4 regions of the Erwinia pyri genome follow, and region 4 is predicted to be linked to each of the others. Evidence: predicted binding sites of a transcription regulator. Region 4 holds the regulator's gene; each other region holds the start of a gene.
What was found. Region 4 encodes CRP, which controls carbon source genes, mostly activating them, when cyclic AMP is high. Its sites were predicted from a motif close to ATGTGANNNNNNTCACAT; they were not measured.

Region 1 (5,218 bases), 150 kb from region 4:
GCCTCGCACTTCGCGCCCGATATGCTCTACCAGGCGCTGCATCTCTATCGTGAAAACTTCAAGCCATCCGCCCGCCTTGAGAAGCCGCATGCAATGGTCTGCGTCAATGTGGTCGCGGCCGACAGCGAACGGGACGCGCGCTTTATGTTTACCTCGATGCAGCAGCAGTTTATTAACCTGCGTCGCGGCAGGCCTGGCCCGCTTCCGGCACCGGTCGAAAATATGGATAACCTCTGGTCACCTTCAGAACAGTATGGCGTGCAGCAGGCGCTGAGCATGTCGATTGTGGGGGATATGGAAAAAGTCCGTCAGGGTCTGACCTCGCTGATCCGCGAAACTCAGGCTGACGAAATCATGGTGAATGGTCAGATTTTTGATCAGCAAGCCCGCATCCGCTCTTTTGAGCTGGCGATGGAAGCGCATAAGTCGCTCTGAACGCCGGTGAGTTAGGGCGGTCAGGAGTGATATCCAGCTCGCCTTTTTTGCCTGCTCAGAACGCCGATTTCAGTTTATAGCAGACATAAAAAAACCAGCCCGAAGGCTGGTTTTTTATTGCGTCAGTGATTATGCATCACGACGACGTGGGGGTGCAGAACCTTCAGGACGTGGACCGCGGCTGTTGCCACCGTCACGGCTGAAGCTACCGCTACGACGCTCACCGCCGCCGTTGCGATCGTTGCTGAAGCGACGACCACCTTCAGGACGGGCTGCACCATCACGGTTACCGCCACCAAAGCCACCACGTCCGCCAGGGGCTGCACGACGCTCACCGCCACCGCTACGCTCGTTGCTTCTTGGCACTGCATCGCCAATCAGCTGCATATTCATCGGTTTGTTCAGAATACGGGTACGAGTGAAATGCGTCAGAATGTCACCCGGCATGCCTTTCGGCAGCTCGATGGTGGAATGTGTACCGAACAGCTTGATGTTACCGATGTAACGGCTGCTGATATCACCTTCGTTAGCAATCGCGCCCACGATGTGACGAACTTCAACGCCGTCATCGCGACCCACTTCAATGCGGTAAACTTCCATATCGCCAACGTCACGACGCTCACGACGAGGACGATCCCCTGCCGCTTCGCTACGTGGTTCACGCGGACCGCGGTCCGGACGATCGCCACGACGGTCATCACGCTCTTTGAACTCACGGCGCGGACGCTGTGGCGCATCAGCAGGAACGATCAGAGGACGTTCACCCTGAGCCATTTTCAGCAGAGCGGCGGCCAGCGTTTCGATATCCAGCTCATCTTCTGCAGGCTGCATTTTGCTCAGCAGCGCGCGGTACTGTTCCAGATCGCTGCTTTCCAGCTGCTGCTGTACTTTAGCCGCGAACTTAGCCAGACGACGCTCACCCAGCAGTGCTGCGTTAGGCAGTTCAACTTCTGGAATAGTCAGCTTCATGGTGCGTTCAATGTTGCGCAGCAGACGACGCTCGCGGTTCTCAACGAACAGCAGAGCACGGCCGGCACGACCTGCACGACCGGTACGGCCGATACGGTGAACGTAAGACTCCGCATCCATAGGGATGTCGAAGTTAACCACCAGGCTGATGCGCTCAACGTCCAGGCCACGGGCCGCAACGTCGGTAGCAATCAGGATATCCAGACGACCATCTTTCAGGCGCTCCAGAGTCTGCTCACGCAGGGCCTGGTTCATGTCACCATTCAGCGCGGCGCTGTTGTAACCGCTGCGCTCAAGCGCTTCAGCAACTTCCAGCGTGGCGTTTTTGGTACGCACGAAGATGATAGCCGCATCAAAGTCTTCCGCTTCCAGGAAGCGAGTCAGTGCATCAGTCTTACGACCAAACGCAGTCCAGTAGCTCTGGCTGATGTCCGGACGGGTAGTCATGCTTGACTGGATACGCACTTCCTGCGGATCTTTCATAAAGCGTTTGGTAATACGACGAATCGCTTCTGGCATGGTTGCAGAGAACAGTGCGGTCTGATGACCCTCTGGGATCTGCGCCATGATAGTTTCAACGTCTTCGATGAAGCCCATACGCAGCATTTCATCGGCTTCGTCCAGCACCAGGCCGCGCAGGTTAGAGAGATCTAACGTGCCGCGTTTCAGGTGATCCAACAGACGACCAGGTGTACCCACAACAACTTGTGGTCCCTGACGCAGAGCGCGCAGCTGTACGTCATAACGCTGTCCGCCGTAAAGGGCGACCACGTTAAGGCCTTTCATATGTTTAGCAAATTCGGTTATAGCTTCGCCTACCTGAACCGCCAACTCACGGGTTGGTGCCAGCACCATAATCTGAGGTGCTTTCAGGGAGCTATCAATGTTGTTCAGCAGTGGCAGCGAGAACGCTGCAGTTTTTCCGCTTCCTGTCTGAGCCATACCCAGAACATCACGGCCCGCCAGCAGGTGTGGAATACACTCCATCTGGATTGGGGAAGGCTTCACGTAGCCCATACCGTTCAGTGATTCGAGGAGATCGGCGCTCAGGCCCAGGTCAGCAAAAGTGGTTTCAATAGTGGTTTCAATATCAGTCATGTAGTACACGTGCCTCTTAGATTGCGGCGGCCAGTCTACATAACTCGTCGTGAAAACATTCAGTCATTTTCATCAAAAAGTGTGAACCGGCTCAAATTAGTGGTTTCGACGAACAAGAAAGCCCTCATCCGCTAAGATGATGACATTCGAGAAAAAAGGGCAATAAAAGTTCGTCAGCTATTGCTGGTCAGATTCTGATAAATCGTCTTGTGTCTGGCCGAGTAGCGCCAGCTCCAACAATGCATATCGGTGCTCAACGAAGTTATGTACGTTGTTTGCAACCGTCAGCTTGAACAACGCTTCTGCGTCGTCCTTCTCCCCCAGACTTAGGTAATGTTTACCTAAATAGAAGTTGGTTTCACTGAGATGTTCAGCGAGCGAGGTGTTATCCGTTGCGTCTGCCTTGAGACTATCCATCAGCGTACTTTCGCTGATATTTCCCAGGTAGAACTCGACAATATTCCATCCCCATTGGTCTCTGACCGCTTTTTCATAACGCTGTTTCAGCGCTACTTTAGCCTTGTCGGCGTCTATCTCTCTTTCGTCGAGATACAGCCACAGGCTACGGAAAGGATCGTTAGGATCGTCTTGATAAAACGCCAGCAGATCATCTTGCGCTAATTTAAACCTTCCACCGTAGTAGAGTGCGATACCGCGGTTTAAATGCGCATAATTGTAAGTTGGATCAAGCTCAAGTACAGAATCGAACGCTTCATAGGCAGCATCAAAGTTCCCTGCCTGCGTTAAATATATGCCTAAGTAATTGAATACTTCAGGCATATCCGGTCTGACAGATAACGCTAATGAAAAATCATTCCGCGCCAGTGCCCTCAAACCCAAACTATCATACAACACTCCGCGCTCATATAACAGCTGTGCGCGTTCATCATCGCTAAGGGATCGACTGGCAAGAATTTGTTCCATGCGCGCCAGAATGACTTCCTGTTGCAGCGTAGGCTGCAGCGGAACAGCCAGAACCTCGTTCTTACGCCAATCCGAGTTGCTGCATCCTGCCAGCGTTAAAGCTGTCGCAACGAAACACCAGCGCAAAAAAGGCTTCATTTCCCACTCCCAAATACCAACATTGGGATGACAATCCTTTCATCCGCCTGCCGTGCACAAGGTGTCGTCCTACCCTCGCGATGATACAGCTCTCCCTGACCACAGGGAGAGCGTCCGACATTATTCTGCTTCAGGAGCTACTGGTGCCGCGCCTGCTTCCGGCTCAGCCGTCTGCTCGGTCGCTTCTTTGATGCTCAGGCGTACACGGCCCTGACGATCAACTTCCAGAACTTTCACCGGCACTTCCTGGCCCATCTGCAGATAATCGGTCACTTTCTCAACGCGCTTGTCAGCGATTTGAGAGATGTGGACCAGACCTTCTTTACCGCCGCCGATAGCCACGAAGGCACCGAAGTCTACGATGCGGGTCACTTTACCGTTGTAAATGCGGCCCACTTCAATTTCAGCAGTAATCTCTTCGATACGACGGATAGCATATTTCGCTTTGTCACCGTCGGTCGCTGCGATTTTAACGGTACCGTCATCTTCGATTTCGATGGTGGTGCCAGTCTCTTCGGTCAGCGCACGGATCACAGAACCGCCTTTACCGATCACATCTTTGATCTTGTCCGGGCTGATTTTGATGGTGTGGATGCGTGGAGCAAACTGCGAGATATCGCCGCGCGGTGTGCTGATAGCCTGTTCCATTACGCCCAGGATGTGCAGACGCGCGCCCTTAGCCTGGTTCAGTGCCACCTGCATGATTTCGCGGGTGATCCCTTCAATTTTAATGTCCATCTGCAGCGCGGTGATACCTTCACGGCTACCGGCTACTTTGAAGTCCATGTCGCCCAGGTGATCTTCGTCGCCCAGAATGTCAGACAGAACCACAAAGTTCTCGCCTTCTTTGACCAGGCCCATCGCAATACCGGCTACGGCTGCTTTGATCGGTACGCCGGCATCCATCAGTGCCAGAGAAGCACCGCACACGGAAGCCATAGAAGAAGAACCGTTTGATTCAGTAATTTCTGACACTACACGCACGGTGTACGGGAATGCGTCGCCTTTAGGCATCACGGCCAGCACGCCACGCTTCGCCAGACGACCGTGACCAATTTCACGACGCTTAGGCGACCCAACCATACCGGTCTCACCTACGGAGTACGGAGGGAAGTTGTAGTGGAACAGGAAGTTATCGGTGCGCTCACCCATCAGCTCATCCAGGTTCTGCGCGTCACGGGCAGTACCCAGCGTTGCGGTAACCAGAGCCTGAGTTTCACCACGGGTAAACAGCGCGGAACCGTGAGTACGTGGCAGTACGCCAGTGCGCACGTCCAGACCACGGATCATATCTTTTTCGCGGCCATCAATACGCGGCTCGCCACGCAGGATACGGCTACGCACAACGTTCTTTTCCAGCGTATGCAGGATGTCGTTGATTTCACCCGCGTCCAGCGTGGCATCTTCCGCCAGCAACGCTTCAGTGGTTTCTGACTTGATCACGCCAACCTGAGTATAACGCTCTTGCTTTTCAGTGATCAGGTACGCTTCGCTCAGGCGAGATTCCGCCAGGGCGCTGATACGTGAATGTAAAGCTTCGTTGACAGCTTCTGGCTGCCAGTCCCAGCGAGGTTTGCCCGCTTCGGCAACCAGGGAGTTAATCTGGTCGATAACGATCTGCTGCTGCTCATGGCCGTAGACCACGGCGCCCAGC
Region 2 (5,218 bases), 870 kb from region 4:
AGGGTTTCAATTCGCCGATCCAGCTCTTCGCGCCACTTTTCCGTCAGCACTTTCCACTCTTTAGGCGACATTCGGTGTCCGACAGGAAGCTGCATCAGATGTTCGCCAATCGTCGCCAGCGGGATCCCAATGCGCTGGGCAATTTTCACAATTGCCACCCGACGAAGCACATCGCGGTGATAACGCCGCTGATTACCGGCATTACGGAAGCTGCTGATTAATCCTTTGCTTTCATAAAAGTGCAGTGCAGAAACGGCCACGCCACAACGCTGGGCGACATCGCCCGGAGTCAGCTCCCGCTTGTTAGGGCAATTGCGATTTATTTTCATTCAGGCCTTTACCTCAAGTTAACTTGAGGAATTATACTCAGCAGCCATTGAGAAGACGAACTGAAATTTCTCACCAGGGAGAAGACCAGTATGCATGACGACATCATTCACACCCTTACCGACTGGATTGAAGGCAATCTCGATAAAACGCTGTCGATTGACGAAGTGGCTGCAAAATCGGGCTATTCGAAATGGCATTTACAGCGGATGTTTCGTACCGTCACTAAACAGACGCTGGGCAACTATATCCGTGAACGCCGCCTGACGCTGGCTGCCGAAGCATTACGCCAGACGCAGCGTCCGGTATTTGATATCGCCATGCAGTATGGTTACGACTCACAACAGACCTTCTCTCGCGTGTTTCGCCGTCAGTTTTCGCAGACCCCAACGGCTTACCGCCACATGATGCGTCGCCAGTCGCTGATCCGCCCTTCTGGCTATCGCTTCGACTGCAGCGATTTTGCTACGCACCCCTGTGCCAGCGTGGTCGATAAAACTGTCACCCCTGCCTGCAGCTGACGAGTGCCAGCCGCGCCCTTTCTGCACAAAGAGGGGCGTTGCCCTGGCATTAGCGCTGCAACCGTTCAGGCCCGATGGCGGATCTGTGGCGCGGCCTGCGGATCCTGGCCCCAAAATGAGGGGGAGAAATACCAGCCGCCGCCCAGCTCTTTGATGTGGTACATCGCCGCATCCGCCGTCGCCAGCAACGCCTCCCCGGACGCATGATCTCTGGCCAGCGCCACGCCAATACTCAGGGATTGCGATACCGTTTCGCCGTTCCCCAGCCGAATCGGCTGCCGCATCGCCTCTATGATATTTTCCGCCACCCTGGCCGCCTGGGCGCCGCTTTCGATTCCGGTCAGTAATACGGCGAACTCATCGCCTCCCAGGCGGGCTACCATATCTTCTTTGCGCAGCTTATTGCGCAGGCGTTGCGCGGTTTCTGCCAGTACGTTATCGCCGGCGGCATGGCCATAGGTATCGTTCACCTCTTTAAAACGATCGCCATCGATAAACAGTACCGCCAGTTTCTTCCTCTGCAGAGGATCGCTACGCAGCTTTTTCAGCTGCAGTTCAAAAGCCATGCGGTTGGGTAAGCCGGTCAGCGCATCATGCAACACCTGATGCGCCAGCGAATCATTTTCACGCTGCAGATGATGCTGCCACTCACTAAGCTCATCCAGCAGGCTGTTGAAATCTCCGCTCAGCTTATTCAGCTCTGCAATAGAGGAAGAAGGCACCCGCATTGAGAAGGCGCGTCGTATCCGGACATCGTGAGCCACAGAGGCAATGTTCAGCAGGCCGCTCAGGATCCCGGCGTGCATCCTGTTTGAGAGCCAGAACGCAAGAATTGCGGTAATCAGCAGGCTGCCGCTCAGCCATTTCAGCGCCTGACTGAGGTAGCGCATCACCCGGCTGGCGTCACCAGTCAGCCACACTTCGCCAATCTGCTGTCGGGCATGCATAATGGGCACGCTGACCGGCTGCGGGAAAAGCCAGTGCGTCACCAGATCTCCCACGCCTTCGGCGTGACGGGTGCCGGAAGCGGGCCAGCTGACCAGTACCCTCTTACTGGCATCAAGAACCCTGGCGTGGCCGAACTCTGCTGTCGCACCAATTTGCCGGACAATATCGCTGGCTGTGGCAGCGTCGCCCGCTAACACCGCCGGTTCCAGGCTGTAGCCCAGCGTGGTGGCGACCAGCTGAAGGTTATTTTCTGCATAGCTGCGCAACGCAAACAGCGACAGCACCGACAGCGAGATGCCGCTGAACATCAGCGACACGACAATGATCGCCAGATAAATCCGTTGCAGGGATTTGCGCAGCGTCGGCAACGGCTTTTTGCCCTTCCCTACAGCCTGTTCAGAATAGTCAGACATGCATCCTCCCTCACCTGTATGGCGGTGAATGAGCGTTGAGTAAAAAACACAAAGGCTCCTTTCTGGTTTTATTGCCCGATGCTGACTACTAAGCCGTTATTCAGCGAGCTAATTTTCAGGCAAAGCCTGCCCGTCCCGTAAAATAACAGGGATAGGAGGTAAGGATTTTGAGTATGAAAAAGCCTACAGCCCAGGGGCAGGTTGCACAACTTTTAACAGGTCGGATTCATCCCAAAGAGAAAATTTGGTTTAAGTCTGAAATAGAAGAAGCTAAAAACGTTACGCAATTAAGCTCTGGAGTGAATGACGGGTTATATCATCAACCTTGGGTAAGCACGTGCAAACAAAGCAGATTAAAAAATAAATAGTTAAATGCGCTCTTAACGGAATTAATTTTCATTTCGCGTCTCAAAAATAATTTTCTCGCCGATTCCGCTAATAACCCTCTTAATAACGACATCATCTCTTTTATGGCGACGCAACAAATTGACAAGCGCTGTTCGGAAGTAGTGCTGCAGCAATAAGCCCACTATTCGCCATTTTTGGAATAATTATGTAAACCTCAGGAAATAAAAGCTTATTTATCACGCCCGCAAAAAACTACCATACCAGGGCTGAATTTTGTTCAAATTTTAAAATCGAGTGATATAATGTGACGGTCGTCACACTTCTATGACCCTTTGTGTCTGCTCAGATGAAAAGCAACCTGGCAACTTTTCGGCTGAACTGGTGATGACTTGGCCTTTTGTCAGGGCAGTCTTACCTGGAGTATGAACAGATATGGGTACCTTAACCGCTAGCCTGGTATTGATGAGATGGGAACTGGTGAGTGCAGTAATGATGTTTTTCGCCAGCACCTTTAACGTGAAGTGCCGTAAAACCAGCCGCAACGGCATCGCCTTCATTTTTACTGGTGTAGGGATCGGCATGTCATGCTGGTTCGTTACAGGGCTGTTAGGCATCACGTTGAGTATGGAAAACCTGCACAACTTCTGGCACATCACAAAAGATGTGTTCATCGACGTCATGAGCCACACCCCTACTGATTATCCTATGCCCTGAAAACAAGCGAGCCGCTTTCTCATAGAGAAACGGCTCGTTAGTCCGATCGGGTCATTCAGATCTTTTTAAGCGCGACCGGCAGCGGCGTTACGTCAGAAGTCGCGGGCAGATTTGCCGCCTTCTTCTCCTGTAGCCACATATCACCCATCATTTTATCCAGACCCATATCCAGTCCCGTTACCAGGCCAGCACCCGGGGTAAAGGTAAGCTCACCAAAGTAGATCTGTCCTTCACTGATGTACCAGTCTACCCGTACATAGTCAAAATCACTTGCCAGCTTCTTACTGAGCGCCAGCGCCTTTTCCAGCGTTTCTCTGTCACCGCTGATATCCAGCCCCGTATCACGAATTTTGTAGAAGCACTGCTGCAAGCTGTTTACGTAGAAGTTCATAGAGAGTGGCGCATTACCGCAGCGGTTATAGATAATCTGCAGAACATACTCAAAATTGCCATCTTTCTTGTTAAACATGTGGAATTTATAATCCACGGCGGCAAGTTTACCGTCGCCCACATACTCTTCCACCACGATGCGCGGCTTAATATAGCGATAATGGATCTCACGGGAATGGTGTGAGAAATCGCGGCTCAGCCACTCTTCACAGCGTTTAACTAACAGCTGTTTCTGAATACAATCTGGCTCTTCCAGCAGTATTTCTACCATACCAGAACCGTGATTTGGCTTAATAACGGTATTTTTAAGAGATTTAAGCCCAAGCAGCGTTTTCGGATCTGCCGTTTCATGCAGCATGGGAATTAAATATTCTTCACCAATTGTTTTTGCTATGTAGTCGCGCACCAGAATTTTATCCGAAAGGTTCCCATATCGAACATAGTCGCCGGTGACAAATTTTCTATACAGAATTTTCTCATTAAATAATTTTGGCTGGTGTATGTTAGGTAACCGCTTAAATTTATGAAAATAATGAATTCTGTCCTGATAGGACCAAGGCATTTTTTTGAGCAGGTATAAGACGCCTTTTCTCAATTCTGCTTTGAGTTTTAACATTTTTTACCTCATTTGTAGGTTTTGTAGTTGAGTGAGGAAAGCTGTATTTTAAGAATGACGCCATTCTTAAAGAGATAATTCATTACCGTCAGGGAGAGCAGTTCTGTTACCAGTACGCTCCAGGCAGCTCCTGTTAATCCCCAGAAACGGATGAAGAACCAGTTGGTCACTACGCTAATTACCACCAGTAAAACAATCTTAACCAGCAGATAATTAAAACCACCTTCTTTCACCATATAGCGATAAGCTACTGTTCCCATTGCCGAAAAGCAGGTTGCTAACGACAATAACGTAACGAGGTTTCCCGATTGTGTGTAGTCATGCCCATAAAGGGTAGTGATGATCTTTTCGCCAAACAGCGCGACGACAAGAAGCATCAAAAATGATACTGCCATAACATAGCCATTCAGCCTTGCGGCCAGTTTCACTGCCACATCCGCGCGCTCCCTGAAGATCTCAGAAAAACAGGATGTAATAATTGCCACCGGAATAAAGATCCACGAGGCAGAAATCGTATTGGCGGCGGTAAAGAGCCCCAGGTCGTGCGCTGACCCCACGCCTACCAGGAAAAACTGCGCCAGCTTCACCTGAATCGAAATGAACACGCTGGATATAGCCAGCGGTAAGCCCGCATGCAGCAGATAGCGCAGATAGCTTCTGTGCCTGCGTTTAGGCGGTGGGCTGATGCTGTTCGCCTGATAGAAGCGGCTACGCTTGATAACGTAAGGCACCAGCGTGACGGCCACTATAGAGAATGAAAGCAGCAGAGGGCTCAGCTTGAACCACGCCACCAGAAAACTGATAGCAAAACTAATGAGCATACCGGTGGCATTGGCAACCGTATTCATCCGTGATTCCAGCCGGGCGTTGTTATATACGCTGAAAATATCCTGGGTAACAAACATCGCAGAGAGAAACGATGCGATAGCGAAAACCAGAAA
Region 3 (5,218 bases), 1.9 Mb from region 4:
ACAAAGCGCTGCTGCGTGCCTGGTTTGCCGATCTGCTGGTTTATCTTGTTTTATGCTGCCTGCTGCTGATGATTATCTTCGCGCTGGGCTATTTCCTGCTGCGTAACCTCAGCCAGAATATTCGCGATCAGGCGGAGCTGACGCGGGTGCGTGACCAGCTCACCACCATGAACCGCACCTTACAAACGCTGGCGCTGGTAGACAGCCTGACCGGGCTGGCGAACCGGCGGCAGTTCGATCTCTATCTTGAACGCTGCCTGGAGCGCGCCAGCAAGTTGCGCAAGCCGCTGGCGCTGCTGATGATCGATGTGGACTCCTTCAAGCGCTTTAATGACACCTACGGGCATCTGGCCGGTGATGATTGCCTGAAACGTGTCGGAGACGCCCTGCTGCAGGTCTCACATCGTTCGGACGACATGATTGCGCGCTATGGTGGAGAGGAATTTGCGGTGATCCTGCCCGGCAGCGATCGTGAGGGGGCCTTACGGTTTGCTGAATCGGCGCTTGCAGGGGTTACGGCGCTGGCTATTCCCCATGAGAGGAGCGATCATCCGGCGAAAATTGTCACGGTCAGCATCGGGCTGCACGTTATGGAGCGAGGTGTAATCGGGGATCCGCGACAGACTTTGATTGGCCAGGCTGATAAAGCGCTTTATCAAGCTAAAACCATGGGTAAAAATCGGGTTGAGGTGCTGTAGGTGAGGCCGTAACAGCCGCATAAAAAAGGGGATCTGGCGATCCCCTTACTCTTCCGGGCAGCAGATTAGTTGTTGATGCCCTGACTGCGCAGATAATCTTCGTAGTTACCGGTGAAATCATTGAATTTGCCCGGCGTCATTTCGATCACGCGGGTAGCCAGCGAGCTGACGAATTCACGGTCATGGGAAACAAATACCAGCGTCCCTTCATACATCTCCAGCGCCATATTGATCGCTTCAATGGATTCCATATCAAGGTGGTTGGTCGGTTCATCCATGATCAGCACGTTCGGTTTTTGCATCATCAGCTTACCAAACAGCATGCGGCCCTTTTCGCCTCCGGAGAGCACTTTAGCGGGCTTCTTGATATCATCCTGGCTGAAGAGTAATCGACCCAGGATACCGCGCACGGCCTGCTCGTCATCGCTCTCCTGCTTCCACTGGCTCATCCAGTCGAACACGCTCAGGTCATCGGCGAAGTCGTGGGCGTGATCCTGCGCGTAGTAGCCAATCTGCGCATTTTCAGACCATTTCACTTCACCCGCATCCGGCTGCAGTTCTCCTACCAGCGTTTTCAGCAGCGTGGTTTTACCGATACCGTTGGGTCCGAGGATAGCCAGCTTCTCGCCCACTTCCAGCAGCAGGTTGACGTTTTTAAACAGCGGCCCCTGGTCGAAGCCTTTGGTCAGCGACTCCAGCTGCAGGGCGTTACGGAACAGCTTTTTATCCTGATCAAAACGGATAAACGGGTTCTGACGGCTGGAGGCTTTAACCTCCTCAAGCTTGATTTTATCGATCTGCTTGGCACGGGAAGTTGCCTGGCGCGATTTAGAGGCGTTGGCGCTGAAGCGGCTGACAAACGACTGCAGTTCGTTGATCTGCGCTTTTTTCTTGGCGTTATCAGAGAGCAGACGCTCACGCGACTGTGTCGCTGCGGTCATATATTCGTCGTAGTTGCCCGGATAAACGCGCAGTTCACCGTAGTCCAGATCCGCCATGTGAGTACAGACCATGTTCAGGAAGTGGCGGTCATGCGAAATAATGATCATGGTGCTGTTACGCTCGTTCAGCACCTGCTCCAGCCAGCGAATAGTATCGATGTCCAGGTTGTTCGTAGGTTCGTCGAGCAGCAGGATTTCCGGATTAGAGAAGAGCGCCTGTGCCAACAGCACGCGCAGTTTCCAGCCTGGTGCGACTTCGCTCATCGGGCCGTAATGCTGCTCCAGCGGAATGCCCACGCCTAACAGCAGTTCGCCCGCGCGCGCTTCTGCGGTGTAACCGTCCATTTCGCCATATTTGACTTCCAGGTCAGCGACTTTGTATCCATCTTCCTCGGTCATTTCTGGCAGCGAGTAGATGCGGTCACGCTCCTCTTTCACTTCCCACAGCTCGCCGTGGCCCATGATCACCGTATCCAGCACGGTATATTGTTCAAAGGCGAACTGATCCTGACGCAGCTTACCGATACGCTCGTTAGGATCGAGCGACACGTTGCCGCCAGAAGGAACCAAATCCCCGCCCAGAATTTTCATAAAGGTGGACTTGCCGCTACCGTTGGCACCGATCAGGCCATAGCGGTTACCGCCGCCAAATTTGACAGAGATGTTTTCGAACAGCGGCTTACTGCCAAACTGCATGGTGACGTTGCTGGAAACTAGCACAGGATTGCCTTTCGTTTGCGATGGAGAATGTGAACCAGCGCGCATTATGCCAAAAAAAAGGGGCGGCGAATACACCGCCACCCCGCAGAGCATGGTTAGTTTTCGTTAATGGCTTTCCAGCTCACGTTTTGGCGCCGGCATCGGCCGGGTTTCCACATCATCGCTCAGCCAGTCGTGCAGGTAATGTTCAATCTGTTCCAGGCTGCGGTTACGGGTTTCCGGTACGCATTTGATCACGAAGACCGCCCCGAAAAGCCCGACAAAGGCGAAGATAAAGAAGGCACCTGACAGCCCCACCGTCGCCAGAAGCACCGGGAAGGCGAGTGAAATAAGGAAGTTGGCGATCCACATGGCGAAAACGGCACCGCCCATAAAGATGCCGCGCAGGCGCGTCGGGAAGATTTCTGACAGCAGCAGCCAGGTAACAGGAGAGAGCGCGCCCTGCTGGAAGCTCAGAAACATCAGCATACCCAGCAGCACCAGGTAGCCACGGAAGACGTCAACTTCACCGTTAATCGTTTCCGGCATCAGGTAGCTTACGGCGCCGATAAACAGCAGGCAGGCGGTACAGCCGAACTGGCCGATCATGGTCATCGTGCGACGCCCAATTTTCCCCAGCAGCCAGATACCCACAAAAGTCATCAGTACCGAGATAGCGCCGTTAGCGATAGTAGCGAACAGCGCCGCATCGGTACTCATCCCCACGGCCTTCAGCATAGTGGGAGCGTAATACATAATGGTGTTAACGCCGGAGAGTTGCTGAATGACCGCCACGCCCACACCAATCAGGAACAGCTTAAACAGCCAGGGCTTTTTCAGCTCACGCAGGCTGGGCGGCGCTCTGTTTTCATCTTCCGTGAGCGTCTCCTCAATTTCGGTCATCTCCCACTCCACGTCGCCTTTGGCGCGCGTGCGTTCCAGCACTTTACGCGCCTCAGCCAGCCGTCCTTTCATCGCATACCAGCGTGGCGTATCGGGCATAAACATCATGCCGAACCAGAGCGCTACGGCAGGAATAGTGGCGATGGCCAGCATCCAGCGCCAGGTGCTTTCGCCGCCCCACGCCGCGTTAAACCCGGCGTTGGAGATATAAGCCAGCATCTGGCCGGAAACGATCATTAATTCCTGCAGCGTTACCAGCTGTCCGCGTTTATTGGCCGGGGCAATTTCCGCAATATAGACCGGCACCGTGGCAGCGGCGCCACCCACGGCAACGCCCAGTACCAGGCGGAAGAAAATCATCCAGTGCACATCCGGTGCCAGTGAAGTTCCTAACGCCCCGGCGGCGAAGATCACCGCAAGGATAATGATGATTTTCCTGCGCCCGGCAGCAGCAGCGAAATGACCAGCGAAGAGCGCGCCAAACGCTGCGCCAAACAGCAGAGAGCTGGTGACCAGGCCGGTGGTGAACGGCGTTAAATGCAGCTCATTCCCCATAAACAGCAGCGCACCGGAAATTACCCCGGTGTCATAACCAAACAGCAGGCCGCCCAGCGTGGCGATAACGGCGATGACTTTTACAAAGGGTTCGGTTGGGGTCTCACTGTTGGGGCCAGAGGCCCGACTGGGGCTAATGTACTGTTCTTTTGCCATGGTGGTTTTCTACCTCTTATTCTTACCGGGTGGAAAGGAACGGGTCAGAGAAGTTACGATGCCGTAACACTCAACTGGTATGGCAAACAATTTAGTTTATTTTTTTCATTTTAATTAACAATGAAAATTAAATTTTGAGACCTGGCGCGCATCTCACCGGCCGTTCTGTGACCAGTAGCGCATATATGAGCTGTAAACCTTGTCAGGAGCCAGGAGTCATGTGCGGGAATGAAACTGTTTAAATTTTATCCATTCACATTTAGAAAATACGTTTCAGTTTGCTGACGCGCTGACCTCTCCTTTCTCCGCCTGCTCGCTGCGTGGGCCACTGATTTAAAAAATAAATGGGTTACGCTGCCACCGCCCGCAATATGTGTCATTAAAACCATACCGGCCACGGGGCTGCGGAAGTGGAAAACAGGAGTCAGGAGTCAGGAGTCAGGAGTCAGGAGTCAGGAGTCAGGAGTCAGGAGTCAGGAGTCAGGAGTCAGGAGTCAGGAGTCAGGAGTCAGGAAAAGTGTAAGAAGGGTATCGCCAGACCATAAACTATTTTCTTTTATGGCCTGACGATCCCTGCACAGCATGAACGCGAGTAGCAGTCGTTTACTACTGAATCGGCTTATCCGCCTGTTCAGCAGGTCCAAACACCGAATAGTCCGGCATCTGCACGTTTTGATAGAGTTCCCAGCCGCCGCCCAGCGCCTTGTAGAGCGCCACCAGGTCCAGGCTGCTTTGCACCCTTGCCTGGGCTGCCTGCTGCTTCGCCTGTGCCAGCTGTCGCTGCGCATCCAGCGCATCAATAAACGAAGAGAGTCCCTGTCTGTAGCTGTCGTTCGCCAGCGTAAAGGCGTTCTGCAGCGCCTCCGCGGTTTGATCCAGCCCCTCAACCCGTTGCTGATCGGTGCGATAGCTGACCAGTGCGTTCTCCACATCCTGCAGAGCCGTCAGCACGGTCTGGCGATAGCCCAGAGCGGCGCTGGCCTGCTCGGCCCTGGCCAGCTTAACGCTGGAAACCAGCCGGCCGCCCTGGAAAATCGGGATGGAGACTGAAGGACCGAAGCTGTAGAAATGGCTGCTCCAGTTATCAAGATAGCTGACGTCGGTATTGCGCATGCCGAACTGGCCGGTGAGGGAAAGGTCCGGGAAGAGCTGCGCTACCGAGACGCCGATGCTGGCGGTAGCGGCGTGCAGCTGGGCTTCCGCCTGGCGGACATCCGGTCTGCGCCTCGCCAGCGTGGAAGGCAGCCCGACCGGCACCACCTCAGG
Region 4 (5,218 bases):
GCGGCCGCCGAAGGGGTGATGATCCTGAATGCCGGTACGGAGGTGATCCGTTTTGCCCCTTCGCTGGTGATTGAACCAACGGATATCGAAGAGGGCATGGCTCGCTTTGCCAGAGCCGTGGAAAAAGTGCTCGCTTAACAGGCCACAGGGAGCTGTCCTGTGCAGCTCCCCCGCGCACTTCCCCGGAAATACTTTACCAGTAAAGTGCCTTTTCCAATGTCATCACTCTGGCGCTTCTCCAGAAACCCTTTACCAGCAGAGCCATCTTCTCAACATCAGTACCCTGACACTTCCCCGAAGACAGCTCACCCTCAGGAGGATCTCTTCAGCTTGCGTATCAGCCAGCGGCCGTGATGCGGGCGGGCACTCCATGCCAGCGAGGAGATGGTGTGCATCACGCTCAGATGCCCCAGAATACGTTTTACGTGCCTTTCCAGAATAGTGGTCGGCCCCTGACTCAGCTCGACCTGAGAATCCATCACGTTGGTTTCTGAGCCTGGCCCGTCATATTCCAGACGCTGCTGACAGCGCTGCAGCGCCACCTCACAATCCTGCAAATAGCGTTCTGCCAGCGAAGAGGTCAGCATCGTATGCTCGCGCGCCAGTATGGTCATGGCGTTAATGTGCTCCACGATAAACTGGCTGTGCGTCACCCAGAGTTTCATATCGGAAAGATAGCGCGAATCGAATCCCGGCTCCTGCATCGCCTGATTCAGCGAGTTAAACAGGGCGTTATGCGCCTGATTCACCCGCATACGCTGATAAGCCAGCTTCACCGGATCCTGCTCATTGCCCAGCAGCATCTGCAGCGCATCCTGGTAGGTTTCAAGCGCATCGTGCGCATTCTGCCGCAGCAGGCCGCTTTGCCACTGTGGCCAGAGCCAGATCATGCCGCCGAAAGCGATCAGGCAGCCCATCAGCGTATCCAGCAGGCGGGGCAGCAGGAAGTCCGCGCCGTTAAGCGACAGCAGCTGAAGAGACCAGACCGCGGTTACCGTGAAACCAATCATCGCAAAGCCATAGAATTTGCGGATAAACAGATAGCTGATAAGCGTAATCGCCAGCATCACCAACAGCACCACAGATTCCGGCGCCTGAAGACGCAGCGTGATGGCGGCGATAATCAGTCCCGCCAGCGTGCCAAGCGCACGGTGCTGGATCCGCACGCGGGTGGCGCTGTAGCCGTTCTGGCTGACAAACATCACCGTCATCAGGATCCAGTAAGGCTTGGGCAAATTAAAGAACAGCGCCAGCGAGCTGGCAAAAGTCAGCATCACTGCAAAGCGCGAGGCGGTGCGCAGCGCGGCGGATTTCAGCGACAGATAGCTTCTGATAGCAGGTAACAGTGGCTGACGGCGCTGGCGGTCCGCCATCAAATCCCGCTGATACAACGGCCTCTGGGTACGTAAAACCCGGCCGATGCGGCTGAAATGATAATAACAAAAGGTGCCCACCGGATTGTCCGGGTGCTGTCGGGAGATCTTCTCCAGCGCCTGTAGCTGTTTATCCATCGTGAAGCGTTCAGGCAGCTTGTGATAGAGAATATCGTCAGCCAGTACGCGAAGCCGGGCGGCGATGGTCTGCGCATTCCAGCGGATTACCGCTTCAGCATGGCTCTGCTCTACCAGCTTTTGCACCTCTTCAGGCTGATGCAGGCTGACCGAAATATGCTCCTGCAGATCCAGCGCTACCTGGAACGCCCGGGTCAGGCGTTTGTGATGGTTGTAGCGGGTGGCGGAGAGCATATGCATCTGCTGGTAGCAGGTAGTGATCAGATCGACCGCTTTCTGTTGCCGGGCCAGCAGCGGCGGCAGCGCCTTTTCCGGATCCGTCAGCCTGGTCAGCAGGGTGTATTTGGCTTCGCAGTAGCCCGCCAGCTCGCGGTAGAGCAGGCTGAGCGTTTCCCGCATCGGCTGCTCTTTCCACAGCCAGAACCAGAACCAGTTAAAGACGCCGTACCAGATGGTGCCCAGCACGTAGAGCATTGGCGGTTCCCATATTGGCATCCGGCCAGCCAGGCTGAGGGTAAAAATAGCGGCGATCAGCGAGCCGGGCAGCAGCCGGCCATGCAGCGGGCTGATCTCGCCGGTGATGCCCAGCAGCATCGTCATGGTGAACAGGATGAGGGGTAAAGGCACCGCCTTTCCGCCCAGATACTGGATCAGAAAACTGCTGAAAGCGAACAGCGTTCCGCCGATGAGCAGGCGCTTGAAGAAACGTTTGTGGGGAGTATCAAGACCGGCGATGTTGCAACAGGCAGGCACTAAAGAGAAGAGCAGGCCCCGTTGCAGGTCACCCAGCAGCCAGCCGACAGCCACCGGTAAGCAGAGCACCAGCGTCTGGCGCAGCGCGTAGTTCACTTCAGGGTGATAGATCAGTCGACGCCACATCACTCCGTACCAAATAAAAAGGCGCAACAGAGGCTGTTGCGCCGTGGATCAGAGCCGATCAGCGTGTGCCATAGACAACGATGGTTTTACCGTGTGCCGAGATCAGGTTTTGATCTTCCAGCATTTTCAGAATACGGCCTACCGTTTCGCGTGAGCAGCCAACAATCTGCCCAATTTCCTGACGGGTGATTTTGATCTGCATCCCGTCCGGGTGCGTCATAGCGTCGGGTTGCTTCGCCAGATTCAGCAGAGTTTGCGCAATGCGACCTGTCACATCAAGGAAAGCTAAATTGCCCACTTTCTCTGAGGTAACCTGAAGACGACTGGCCATCTGTGCCGAGAGGCGCATCAGGATGTCAGGATTGACCTGAATAAGCTGACGGAATTTTTTATAGGAGATTTCAGCCACTTCACAGGCTGTTTTCGCACGTACCCACGCGCTACGCTCCTGACCTTCTTCAAACAGGCCAAGTTCGCCAATGAAGTCACCCTGGTTGAGGTAAGAGAGGATCATCTCTTTGCCTTCTTCATCCTTGATAAGCACCGCTACTGCGCCTTTGACGATGTAGTAGAGGGTTTCTGCCTTTTCACCCTGATGAATCAGCGTGCTCTTGGATGGATACTTATGAATATGGCAATGTGACAGGAACCATTCAAGTGTCGGGTCTGTTTGCGGTTTGCCGAGAACCATTCGCTGTTATCCTCTGTTGTCATCGTGCCTAAATACAGGGGCAGAGTTCCCTGTCAGGCGTTGAAATAATCAAGCGTTTCCCATCAGGAAATGTATTCGGGCCTCTGTGAAAAGCCTGGCTCGTTATGTTGTCCCGTTTCGTCGTGCTTGTAGAGTACTGACGAAAATATTACAGCTTTGTTTGTAGCACAGCTTTCAACGAGTGTCTTCTGTTGTCTCGCTTCAGCATAGTGGGAAAACTGCCGCATTGCCGTTTTTCAGGCTAAAGCGTAATCTGAAGTTAACTAAATGAATTAGAGGAATTTGTTATGCAGGCTCGGGTCAAGTGGGTTGAAGGGTTAACGTTTTTGGGAGAATCCTCATCAGGACATCAGGTATTGATGGATGGAAACTCCGGGGATAAAGCGCCAAGCCCGATGGAAATGGTGTTGATGGCCGCGGGCGGATGCAGCGCCATCGACGTGGTCTCGATTCTGCAGAAGGGCCGCCATAACGTAAAGGATTGCGAGGTGAAGCTCACCTCAGAGCGGCGTGAAGAGGCTCCCCGCCTCTTTACCCATATTAATCTGCACTTTATCGTCAGCGGCGTCGGGCTGGGTGACAAAGCCGTATCGCGCGCCGTGGATCTCTCTGCCGAGAAGTACTGCTCTGTGGCGCTGATGCTGGGTAAAGGGGTCAATATGACCCACAGCTACGAAGTGATCGAATTAGAGGAAAAGTAGTTCGCTGAGCGTAGGAGTAACGCCTGTTTACCGGGCGTTACTCAATTTTCTTGCCCTGAATCAGCCGTTTAACCAACGGCCCCATAATCAGCTCCATGGCCAGCCCCATTTTCCCGCCCGGCACCACCAGCGTATTGATATGCGAAATAAACGATCCCTGCAGCATCGACAGCAGGTAGGGGAAGTCGATATCTTCCAGCGCCTGGAAGTGGATCACCACAAAGCTTTCATCCAGCGAAGGGATAGCCCGGGCCGCAAAAGGGTTAGAGGTATCCACCGTCGGCACGCGCTGGAAGTTAATGTGCGTGCGTGAAAACTGCGGCGTAATGAAGTTGATGTAATCCTCCATTGAGCGCACCACTGAATCCATCACTGCTTCACGCGAATGGCCGCGTTCGCTGGTGTCACGCACCAGCTTCTGGATCCACTCCAGGTTAACGATAGGCACTACGCCGACCAGCAGATCGACATGCGCGGCCACGTTATTCTGCGGGGTTACCACGCCGCCGTGCAGCCCTTCATAAAACAGCACGTCGGTCGGTTCGGGCAGCGGCTGCCACGGCGTAAAGGTGCCCGGCACCTGATTCCACGGCACCGCTTCATCATAGGTATGCAGATACTTGCGGGATTTACCGCTGCCGGTGCGGCCATACTCGGTAAAGGTGAGTTCCAGCAGCGCAAAGTCGTTGGCTTCCGGGCCAAAATAGCTGATATGGCGGCCCATATCCCGTGCCTTGCGGATCGCCATGTCCATCTCAGGGCGGGTATAGCGGTGAAAGCTGTCCCCTTCCACTTCGGCGGCATGCAGGCCAAGCTGCTGGAAAATCTTTCTGAAGGCCAGGCTGGTGGTGGTGGTTCCCGCCCCGCTGGATCCCGTTACGGCAATCACCGGATGTTTGGCTGACATGCATATACCTCCCTGAGAAAAGTCGCCTCGCATTGGTACCATGTTTCAGGCGTGGATGTCATCTCTGCCCGTTAACCCGTCACCTGACCACGCGGCATGATATTGACCGTCTCATGCAGCTCGGACCAGACCAGTACCGCTTCGCCGCTGGTTAACTGGCGGCGAACGTCTTTAACCTTCTGTTCCAGCGAGCGTTCCTGCTCGCCGTAGTCGGTACCTTCTCGCAGGACAAAAGATTCAATCAGGTTGTCCAGGGTGTCATTGTCGAGCTCTTTCCAGGGAATTATCACGTTAGTTGTCCAGCCAGGTTGAAAGCCATTGCGGAATGCGTTGTTCAAGCCACATCTGGGGCTTGCGCAGGGTGCCGCCGACAAAACCCACGTGGCCGCCATACTCTGTCAGCTGGTAGGTGACAGCGGAAGGCAGCAAATGGGCGGCGGGGATCACCTCATGGGTCATAAAGGGATCGTCTTTAGCATGGATGATCAGTAACGGTTTCTCCACTTTG

Region 1: yrbN (protein YrbN) is a predicted target of CRP. The motif match lies at 2,582-2,599, and genes of this name have one in related genera.
Region 2: Q3V30_RS19265 (YjcB family protein) is a predicted target of CRP. The motif match lies at 2,860-2,877, and genes of this name have one in related genera.
Region 3: Q3V30_RS14380 (ABC-F family ATPase) is a predicted target of CRP. The motif match lies at 2,387-2,404, and genes of this name have one in related genera.

The regions. Positions count from the first base shown of each region.
Region 1 is NZ_CP132353.1:563,353-568,570, reverse strand. Features, by position in the region: gene Q3V30_RS02725 (luciferase-like monooxygenase) at 1-435, shown strand, start outside; gene Q3V30_RS02720 (DEAD/DEAH family ATP-dependent RNA helicase) at 565-2,502, opposite strand; gene yrbN (protein YrbN) at 2,519-2,575, opposite strand; gene nlpI (lipoprotein NlpI) at 2,680-3,564, opposite strand; gene pnp (polyribonucleotide nucleotidyltransferase) at 3,685-5,218, opposite strand, start outside.
Region 2 is NZ_CP132353.1:4,062,829-4,068,046, forward strand. Features, by position in the region: gene soxR (redox-sensitive transcriptional activator SoxR) at 1-329, opposite strand, end outside; gene soxS (superoxide response transcriptional regulator SoxS) at 420-848, shown strand; gene dgcN (diguanylate cyclase DgcN/YfiN) at 914-2,209, opposite strand; gene Q3V30_RS19260 (hypothetical protein) at 2,383-2,577, shown strand; gene Q3V30_RS19265 (YjcB family protein) at 2,990-3,271, shown strand; gene Q3V30_RS19270 (ATP-grasp fold amidoligase family protein) at 3,327-4,277, opposite strand; gene Q3V30_RS19275 (MATE family efflux transporter) at 4,286-5,218, opposite strand, start outside.
Region 3 is NZ_CP132353.1:3,049,227-3,054,444, forward strand. Features, by position in the region: gene Q3V30_RS14375 (sensor domain-containing diguanylate cyclase) at 1-698, shown strand, start outside; gene Q3V30_RS14380 (ABC-F family ATPase) at 764-2,359, opposite strand; gene Q3V30_RS14385 (sugar porter family MFS transporter) at 2,465-3,952, opposite strand; gene Q3V30_RS14390 (efflux transporter outer membrane subunit) at 4,559-5,218, opposite strand, start outside.
Region 4 is NZ_CP132353.1:409,714-414,931, forward strand. Features, by position in the region: gene argD (bifunctional acetylornithine/succinyldiaminopimelate transaminase) at 1-138, shown strand, start outside; gene Q3V30_RS01860 (YccS/YhfK family putative transporter) at 312-2,390, opposite strand; gene crp (cAMP-activated global transcriptional regulator CRP) at 2,449-3,081, opposite strand; gene Q3V30_RS01870 (OsmC family protein) at 3,390-3,803, shown strand; gene Q3V30_RS01875 (phosphoribulokinase) at 3,841-4,710, opposite strand; gene Q3V30_RS01880 (YheU family protein) at 4,782-5,000, opposite strand; gene Q3V30_RS01885 (hydrolase) at 5,002-5,218, opposite strand, start outside.